Regions from separate parts of the Enterobacter sp. DVT3837 genome, predicted to be linked through region 3. Evidence: riboswitches for the same ligand, from Rfam matches in the RefSeq annotation. Region 3 holds a riboswitch; each other region holds the start of a gene.
What was found. Region 3 has a riboswitch for thiamine pyrophosphate ahead of thiM (hydroxyethylthiazole kinase). Riboswitches for the same ligand answer to the same signal wherever they lie in the genome.

Region 1: linked by a shared signal. The riboswitch ahead of thiC (phosphomethylpyrimidine synthase ThiC) and the one ahead of thiM (hydroxyethylthiazole kinase) in region 3 are both predicted to bind thiamine pyrophosphate.
Region 2: linked by a shared signal. The riboswitch ahead of thiB (thiamine ABC transporter substrate binding subunit) and the one ahead of thiM (hydroxyethylthiazole kinase) in region 3 are both predicted to bind thiamine pyrophosphate.

Annotation. Positions count from the first base shown of each region.
Region 1 is NZ_JBWDLA010000001.1:1,188,868-1,192,140, forward strand. It holds gene nudC (NAD(+) diphosphatase) at 1-745, opposite strand, end outside; gene AC0XWG_RS05795 (Rsd/AlgQ family anti-sigma factor) at 841-1,338, shown strand; TPP riboswitch at 1,393-1,506, shown strand; gene thiC (phosphomethylpyrimidine synthase ThiC) at 1,585-3,273, shown strand, end outside.
Region 2 is NZ_JBWDLA010000001.1:733,054-736,326, forward strand. It holds gene sgrR (HTH-type transcriptional regulator SgrR) at 1-1,326, shown strand, start outside; TPP riboswitch at 1,363-1,463, shown strand; gene thiB (thiamine ABC transporter substrate binding subunit) at 1,495-2,478, shown strand; gene thiP (thiamine/thiamine pyrophosphate ABC transporter permease ThiP) at 2,454-3,273, shown strand, end outside.
Region 3 is NZ_JBWDLA010000002.1:101,030-104,302, forward strand. It holds gene AC0XWG_RS15385 (IS5-like element IS903B family transposase) at 1-898, shown strand, start outside; TPP riboswitch at 1,426-1,522, shown strand; gene thiM (hydroxyethylthiazole kinase) at 1,558-2,328, shown strand; gene thiD (bifunctional hydroxymethylpyrimidine kinase/phosphomethylpyrimidine kinase) at 2,325-3,125, shown strand; gene AC0XWG_RS15400 (GntR family transcriptional regulator) at 3,168-3,273, shown strand, end outside.

The sequences.
Region 1 (3,273 bases), on a different contig from region 3:
CAGTATCTTCTATTAGCCGACGCGCCACCGTACCTGGCGGCGGTAACAGAGGTAAATCGTCATACCGATACCAGTTCGCTTCCAGTAACTCTTTCTGGTCGATGACGATGTCCCCGCTATCATATTCGGCCATAAATGCCGTCATTAATGACTGCGGGAACGGCCACGGCTGGGAGGTAACATAGCGCAGGTTCTTCACTTTAATCCCGCTCTCCTCCATCACTTCGCGCGCCACCGCCTGCTCCAGCGTTTCGCCCACTTCGACAAACCCGGCCAGCACAGTGTGAATGCCGTTGCGGTGACGGGTATGCTGCGCCAGCAGGATGGAATCCTCGCGACGGATAGCGACGATAATGCACGGCGCGATCTGCGGATAGTAGCGTTCACGGCAGTGGCTGCAGAGCATCGCCCACTCGGTTTTGCTCGGGTGCATGGTATGCCCGCAGTAACCGCAGTATTTATGCGAACGATAAAACTCCGCCAGCTGTACACCACGGCCCGCCAGCTGGAACAGCCCCACATCCAGATCCAGCACCTGACGAACCGATCCCATGTCCTGACGTCGAGCCTGCTGGACCATCCACACGGGATCGCCCTGCCACTCACCGATCCTCAGTGCAGGTTGACCAACAAGATCGAATTTTTCCGCCGCACCATAGGGAATTTCCCCGACGGGGAGCCATAATTTTTGTTCGTGACTGACGATCCACCAACCAAGATCTGATTTTTCAATAATACGATCCATATCTATTGCACTACCTTCGCTTCACTGACATGTTGTTAGCATTGTGGTTACATTTTGGATAAGCAGATTCAATTCTAAACTTTGCGGAGTCGAACATGTTAAACCAGCTAGAAAGCCTGACTGAGCGCGTTAGAGGAAGTAACAAACTGGTGGATCGCTGGCTACATGTGCGCAAGCATCTACTCGTGGCTTATTACAATCTGGTCGGTATTAAGCCTGGCAAAGAATCGTTTATGCGTCTGAATGAAAAAGCGCTGGATGATTTTTGTCAGAGCCTGGTCGACTACCTGTCCGACGGCCATTTCAATATTTATGAACGCATTATCCGCGAAATGGAAGGGACTACGCCGTATTTAGCGGCCAGCAAACTCTATCCGCTGCTGGAAGCCAATACCCAGCAGATTATGGACTACTACGATTCCACGCTTGAGAATGCGATCGATCACGATAACTATCTTGAGTTTCAGCAGGCGCTTTCCGACCTTGGCGAAGCGCTGGAAGAGCGATTCACACTGGAAGATAAGCTGATCGCCCTCGTGCTGGATAGCAATCTCAGTGCCAGCAACGAAGATAACATCGCGCGCCCTGCTTGAGTTCTTAATCGTTAACGAGTAATTTACAAACATTCGCCCCTCTCACGAGGGGGATTTTTCTTGTCGGAGTGCCCAGCGTTTGCAAAAACGCGGGCTGAGACCGTTAATTCGGGATCCGCGGAACCTGATCAGGCTAATACCTGCGAAGGGAACAAGAGTCACACTGCTGTTGTATCGCCTGCGGGCGATCTTCTCTTGCTTCATCCGTCGTCTGACAAGCCATGTCCTTCACTTTTGGAATGAGCTATGTCTACCACTACTAAACTGACCCGCCGCGAACAGCGCGCACACGCCCAACACTTCATTGATACCCTGGAAGGCACCGCTTTCCCGAACTCTAAACGCATCTACATCACCGGCTCTCAGGCGGATATCCGCGTGCCGATGCGTGAAATTCAGCTTAGCCCAACGCTTATCGGCGGCAGCAAAGATAACCCACAGTATGAAGACAACGAAGCTGTGCCGGTGTATGACACCTCCGGTCCCTACGGTGACCCTGAAATTGCCATCAACGTTCAGAAAGGCCTGGCTAAGCTGCGTCAACCGTGGATCGACGCCCGCCAGGACAGCGAGGAGCTAAACGAGCAAAGTTCTGCCTATACCAAAGAGCGCCTGGCCGACGACGGTCTGGACGAGCTGCGCTTCTCCGGCCTGCTGACACCGAAACGCGCTAAAGCGGGCAAATGCGTGACCCAGTTGCACTACGCGCGTCAGGGGATCGTCACCCCCGAAATGGAGTTCATCGCCATTCGCGAAAACATGGGCCGTGAGCGCATCCGTAGCGAAATTCTGCGCCACCAGCATCCGGGAGAATCTTTTGGCGCTCGCCTGCCGGAAAACATTACGCCGGAATTTGTGCGTGATGAAGTCGCCGCTGGCCGCGCGATTATCCCTGCCAACATCAACCACCCGGAATCTGAGCCAATGATTATTGGCCGTAATTTCCTGGTGAAGGTCAACGCTAACATCGGTAACTCGGCCGTTACTTCGTCTATCGAAGAAGAGGTGGAAAAACTGGTCTGGTCGACGCGCTGGGGTGCGGACACGGTGATGGACCTCTCCACTGGCCGTTATATTCACGAAACCCGCGAATGGATCCTACGTAACAGCCCGGTACCAATCGGGACGGTGCCTGTGTATCAGGCGCTGGAGAAGGTCAACGGCATTGCCGAAGATCTTACCTGGGAGGCCTTCCGCGACACGTTACTGGAACAGGCTGAACAGGGCGTAGACTACTTCACTATTCACGCAGGTGTCCTGCTGCGCTACGTACCGATGACGGCGAAACGTCTGACCGGCATCGTCTCGCGCGGCGGTTCGATCATGGCGAAGTGGTGTCTGTCCCATCATCAGGAAAACTTCCTCTACGAACACTTCCGTGAGATTTGCGAAATCTGCGCCGCGTACGATGTCTCTCTGTCGCTGGGCGACGGCCTGCGTCCTGGCTCCATCCGCGATGCCAATGACGAAGCGCAGTTTGCCGAACTGCACACGCTGGGTGAACTCACCAAAATCGCCTGGGAATATGACGTACAGGTGATGATTGAAGGCCCGGGACATGTGCCAATGCAGATGATCCGTCGCAACATGACCGAAGAGCTGGAGCACTGCCACGAAGCGCCGTTCTACACCCTCGGGCCATTGACCACCGATATCGCGCCGGGCTATGACCATTTCACCTCCGGGATTGGTGCGGCAATGATTGGCTGGTTCGGCTGCGCCATGCTCTGCTACGTCACGCCGAAAGAGCACCTCGGCCTGCCAAACAAAGAAGATGTAAAACAGGGTCTGATCACCTACAAGATTGCCGCCCACGCAGCCGATCTGGCGAAAGGCCACCCGGGAGCGCAAATCCGTGATAACGCCATGTCGAAAGCACGCTTCGAATTCCGCTGGGAAGATCAGTTCAACCTGGCGCTCGACCCATTCACTGCT
Region 2 (3,273 bases), on a different contig from region 3:
CTCGGGCGCAGTTTTCGTCAGGGCCGACACATCCTGCGGGTGCTCTACTATCGGCCAATGAAAAATCTGTTACCCGGCACGGCGTTGCGTCGCTCTGAAACCCATATGGCCCGACAAATCTTCAGCGGCCTGACGCGCATAAATGAGGAAAATGGGGAACTGGAAGCAGATATTGCGCACCACTGGCAGCAACTTTCCCCGCTTCACTGGCGCTTTTTTTTACGCCCTGGCATCCACTTTCACCACGGCCGCGAGCTGGAGATGAGCGACGTCATTGATTCTCTTCAGCGCGCGCGCACACTTCCTCTGTATGCCCATGTCTCGCGGATCCACTCCCCGACAGCATGGACCGTTGACATCGAACTGTCCGAGCCAGACCAGTGGTTGCCGTGGCTAATGGGCTATGTTCCGTCGATGATCCTGCCGCGCGAATGGGCATCTCTGCCTCATTTTGCCAGCCAGCCCGTAGGGACAGGCCCTTACGCAGTGACGCGCAATACCAGCAACCAGCTTAAAATTCGCGCCTTTGACGACTACTTTGGCTATCGCGCGCTGATCGATGAAGTCAACGTCTGGGTTCTGCCTGACATCAGCGAAGAGTTGAGCTGCGGCTTAACGCTGGAAGGGCCAACCGAGGGGGAAAAAGCGGTTGAAAGCCGTCTTGAAGAAGGCTGCTATTACCTGCTGTTTGACGCTCGCAGCCATCGTGGCGCCAGTCGCGAGGTGCGCAGGTGGGTTAGCCACGTTCTCTCTCCGGCTAACCTTATCTATCAGGCAGAAGAACAATACCAGACATACTGGTTCCCGGCATACGGCCTGCTCCCTCGCTGGCATCACGCCCGACCGGTTCACGGTGAAAAGCCTGCCGGGCTGGAGTCGATCACGTTGACCTATTACCGTGATCATGTGGAACACCGCTTTATCGCCCGGATCATGAGCAAACTGCTGGCTGCTGAAGGCGTTCATCTCGACATTCAGGAGGTCGATTATGATGAATGGCACCGCGGAGATATCGTCAGTGATATCTGGCTGAACAGCGCCAACTTCACCCTACCGCTCGATTTCTCGCTGTTCTCTCACCTGTATGAAGTGCCGCTGATCCAGCACTGCATCGAACGCGACTGGCAGCAGGATGCCGCCCGGTGGCGAGCAGGTGAGATGAACCTGGCCTCGTGGTGTCAGCAACTGCTCGCGCAGCAGGCGATTGTGCCGCTGATCCATCACTGGCTGATGATTCAGGGTCAGCGCAGTATGCGCGGCCTGCGGATGAACACCTTAGGCTGGTTTGATTTTAAATCCGCCTGGTTTGCCCCGCCGGAGCCATAACGCTTTCGCAATATTCACCAAATCATTACAATAGCGCCGTTCTCAACGGGGTGCTGCATCACTGATGTGCGCTGAGATAATACCCGTCGAACCTGATCCGGATAACGCCGGCGAAGGGATTTGAGGCTGTTGCTCAAAATCCTTTGCCACTCAACCCTGAGGTGCAAAGTGTTAAAAAAAGTTCTCCCCCTGCTGGCGCTGTTCGCGCTGCCTGCTATTGCGAAGCCCGTTCTGACGGTCTACACCTACGACTCCTTCTCTGCTGACTGGGGCCCAGGCCCGGTGGTGAAAAAAGCCTTTGAAGCGGACTGTAACTGTGAATTGAAATTCGTGGCGCTGGAAGATGGCGTCTCACTGCTCAACCGCCTGCGTATGGAAGGGAAAAACAGTAAAGCCGATGTGGTGCTGGGGCTGGATAACAACCTGCTGGAGGCCGCCTCGCAGACCAAACTGTTTGCCAAAAGTGGCGTAGCTGCAGATGCCGTCAACGTTCCGGGCGGCTGGAAAAATGACACTTTCGTTCCGTTCGACTACGGCTACTTTGCCTTTGTTTACGACAAAAACAAGCTGAAGAACCCGCCGAAAAGCCTGAAAGAGCTGGTGGAAGGCGATCAGAAATGGCGCGTCATTTATGAAGACCCTCGCACCAGCACTCCGGGTCTGGGTCTGCTGCTGTGGATGCAGAAAGTCTATGGGGATAAAGCGCCGGAAGCATGGCAGAAACTGGCCGCCAAAACCGTCACCGTGACTAAAGGCTGGAGTGAAGCCTACGGCCTGTTCCTGAAAGGTGAAAGCGACCTGGTACTGAGTTACACCACCTCCCCGGCCTACCACATTATCGCCGAGAAGAAAGACAACTATGCCGCGGCCAATTTCGCTGAAGGTCATTACCTGCAGGTGGAAGTGGCTGCGCGTACCGCGGCCAGCAAACAGCCAGAACTTGCCGAGAAGTTCCTGAAATTTATGGTTTCACCGGCATTCCAGAATGCCATTCCGGCGGGTAACTGGATGTATCCCGTGACCAACGTAGCGCTGCCAGCAGGTTTCGAGCAGCTGACCAAACCGCAAACTTCTCTGGAGTTTACGCCGCACCAGGTCGCTTCGCAGCGTGCAGCATGGGTAAGTGAATGGCAACGCGCCGTCAGCCGCTAATTCCCGGCTGGTTAATTCCTGGGCTGCTCGCCGCCATGCTGATGGTGGCGGTCAGCCTGGGCGCTTTTCTTGCATTGTGGTTGAACGCGCCAGAGAGTGACCTGCTCTCCCTCTGGCACGACAGCTATCTCTGGCACGTTATCCGCTTTTCTTTCTGGCAGGCGTTTCTCTCTGCCCTGCTGTCGGTGATCCCCGCCATTTTCCTTGCTCGTGCGCTTTATCGCAGGCGTTTCCCCGGCAGGCAGGCGCTGCTGCGCCTGTGCGCCATGACGCTGATCCTGCCCGTGCTGGTAGCCGTGTTTGGCATTCTGAGCGTTTATGGTCGTCAGGGCTGGCTGGCTTCACTGTTCGGCCTGCTCGGTCTGGAGTGGCATTTCTCGCCATACGGGCTTCAGGGCATCCTGCTGGCGCACGTCTTTTTCAATATGCCGATGGCGACACGGCTCTTTTTACAGGCGCTGGAAAATATCCCCGGAGAGCAACGCCAGCTTGCGGCACAGCTGGGCATGCGCGGCTGGTCTTTCTTCCGCTTTGTTGAGTGGCCGTGGCTGCGCCGCCAAATCCCGCCAGTTGCCGCGCTGATCTTCATGCTCTGCTTTGCCAGCTTTGCTACCGTGCTTTCACTGGGGGGCGGACCGCAGGCAACAACCATTGAGCTGGCAATCTATCAGGCGCTGAGTTACGACTACGATCCTGGTCGGGCTGCGCTGCTGGCGATAGTTCAGATGGTGTGCTGTCTTGTACTGGTGCTGCTGAGCCAGCGTCTGAGTAAAGCCATTCCGCCGGGCAGTAACC
Region 3 (3,273 bases):
CAACTGGCCCACCTACAATAAAGCCCTCATCAACCGTGGCTCCATAACTTTCTGGCTGGATGATGAAGCTATTCAGGCCTGGTATGAGTCAGCAACACCTTCTTCACGAGGCAGACCTCAGCGCTATTCTGACCTTGCCATCACTACTGTGCTGGTCATTAAACGCGTATTCAGGCTGACCCTGCGGGCTGCGCAGGGCTTTATTGATTCCATTTTTTCTCTGATGAACGTTCCGCTACGCTGCCCGGATTACAGCTGTGTCAGCAGGCGGGCAAAGTCGGTTAATGTCAGTTTCAAAACGCCCACCCGGGGTGAAATCGCACACCTGGTAATTGATTCCACCGGGCTGAAGGTCTTCGGTGAAGGCGAGTGGAAAGTCAAAAAGCATGGCCAGGAACGCCGCCGTATCTGGCGTAAGCTGCATCTCGCCGTTGACAGTAAAACACATGAAATCATCTGCGCTGACCTGTCGCTGAACAACGTTACGGACTCAGAGGCCTTCCCCGGGTTAATCCGGCAAACCCACCGGAAAATCAGGTCAGCCGCCGCCGATGGCGCTTACGATACCCGGCTATGTCACGATGAACTGCGGCGTAAGAAAATCAGCGCGCTTATCCCTCCCCGAAAAGGTGCGGGTTACTGGCCCGGTGAATATGCAGACCGTAACCGTGCAGTGGCTAATCAGCGAATGACCGGGAGTAATGCGCGGTGGAAATGGACAACAGATTACAACCGTCGCTCGATAGCGGAAACGGCGATGTACCGGGTAAAACAGCTGTTCGGGGGTTCACTGACGCTGCGTGACTACGATGGTCAGGTTGCGGAGGCTATGGCCCTGGTACGAGCGCTGAACAAAATGACGAAAGCAGGTATACCTGAAAGCGTGCGTATTGCCTGAAAACACAACCCGCTACGGGGGAGACTTACCCGAAATCTGATTTATTCAACAAAGCCCGTAAAACGTATAAATCAAGCTCATTCAGTAAAGTTAATTAATATATTTGTGAAAGTTCCTTCTTTTCGAATTAATAGAAACTTTTGAATGAAGGGGGCTTTGGCGTGGAGAAAAATATTTTTAATCGAGAATAAAACATGGTTTTGATTGCTATAAATCAGTGATTGAATTGTTGTAAAAAATGATGTTTTTATTTCTCTTAATTAGAAAATTAGATTGATAGGATTACAAAAAAGATATTAAAGGCAGGTACACCAACGAGTGACTGAGTGCAAAGCGATAGTAACGATAGAGGGAAAGGGGGAAAGGAACGGTTATGCGAGATACTAACAATAAGAATTTTATTGATTTCATGTGAGAGACAAATTGGGGTACAAGGTGAGGTACAGCGTGAAAAAGGATAAACGTAAGTGCAAGCTTGCATCGCCAGGCTACATCCCCTAAGCTGGTAATTAATAAAGAAATGTAATCTACATGACTCGGGGTGCCCTTCTTTGTGAAGGCTGAGAAATACCCGTATTACCTGATCTGGATAATGCCAGCGTAGGGAAGTCAGATGCCTTCCCGGTCATCGCTTCTTCACGCAAGGCAGGAGCGAACCCATGCAGCCTGACCTGCTCGATTTACACGTTTTACATCAGTTCCGAACCCGTTCCCCGCTTACGCATTGTATGACTAACGACGTCGTACAGACCTTTACTGCCAACGTTCTGCTGGCGCTTGGCGCCTCTCCGGCGATGGTGATTGAGGCCGAAGAAGCTGAGCAGTTTGCCGCGATCGCCGATGCATTGCTGATAAACGTTGGCACGCTGACCTCACCGCGAGCGCAGGCGATGCGTCGGGCGATTGAGAGTGCGGTAGCTGCGGGTAAACCCTGGACGCTGGACCCGGTTGCCGTGGGCGCTCTGACGTTTCGCACCCGTTTTTGTCATCAAATCCTCGCCCTGAAACCCGCCGCCATTCGCGGCAATGCTTCTGAAATCCTTGCCCTTGCCGGGATGAGCGCCGGTGGTCGCGGCGTCGATACGACTGACACCACAGCCAGCGCGTTACCTGCTGCACAGGCGCTGGCTCGCCAGACCAATGCCATTGTGGTGGTCACCGGCGAGGTGGATTACATCACTGATGGACAACGAACCCGAACGGTTACCGGCGGCGATCCGCTAATGACGCGCGTCGTGGGAACCGGGTGCGCACTCTCTGCCGTTGTGGCGGCGAGTTGCTCACTGCCGGGCGACAGGCTGGATAACGTCTCCGCCGCGTGCGGGTTTATGAAACGAGCCGGAACGGCAGCCATTGCGCAGTCTCGTGGCCCGGGCAGTTTTGCCAGCGCGTTCCTGGATGCGCTCTACACCCTGGAGGAACTGGCATGAAACGCATTAACGCTCTGACCATTGCCGGCACCGATCCCAGCGGCGGCGCGGGTATCCAGGCCGACCTGAAAACCTTCTCGGCTCTTGGCGCGTACGGATGCTCGGTCATTACCGCGCTGGTGGCGCAAAACACGCTCGGCGTGCAGTCGGTTTACCGTATTGAACCGGATTTTGTTGCCGCGCAGCTGGATTCCGTATTCAGCGACGTGCGAATTGATACCACCAAGATCGGTATGCTGGCAGAGACAGATATTGTTGAAGCGGTGGCTGAGCGACTTAAACGTTATCAGGTACAAAACGTGGTGCTGGATACCGTGATGCTGGCAAAAAGCGGCGATCCATTGCTCTCCGCCTCCGCTGTTGAAACACTGCGTAAAAAGCTACTGCCACAGGTGGCTCTCATCACGCCCAATCTGCCGGAGGCTGCGGCACTGTTGGGGGCAACACATGCGCGAAATGAACGGGAAATGAAAGAGCAGGGGAATGCGCTGCTGGCGATGGGCTGCGGGGCCGTGATGATGAAAGGTGGTCATCTTGACGATGCCGAAAGCCCGGACTGGCTCTTCACCCGAGACGGCGAGCGGCGGTTCACGGCGCCACGCGTACACACTAAAAACACCCACGGCACTGGCTGTACGCTCTCTGCCGCGCTGGCGGCATTACGCCCACGGCATGATAACTGGGCCGATACGGTGAGCGAAGCGAAAACCTGGCTCTCAGCCGCGCTGGCAAAAGCTGATACTCTGGAGGTGGGTCACGGTAATGGGCCGGTACACCATTTTCATGCCTGGTGGTAAGCCGTATACTGGCAGGATACACCACGCCTGAGAAAAACAGAGATGGAACAAGCGCATACCCGGTTAATCGATCAACTAAATGAACGGATCGCCGCGCCCGACAATACGCCGCTGTATCTGAAATTTGCCGAAACGGTAAAAAATGCGG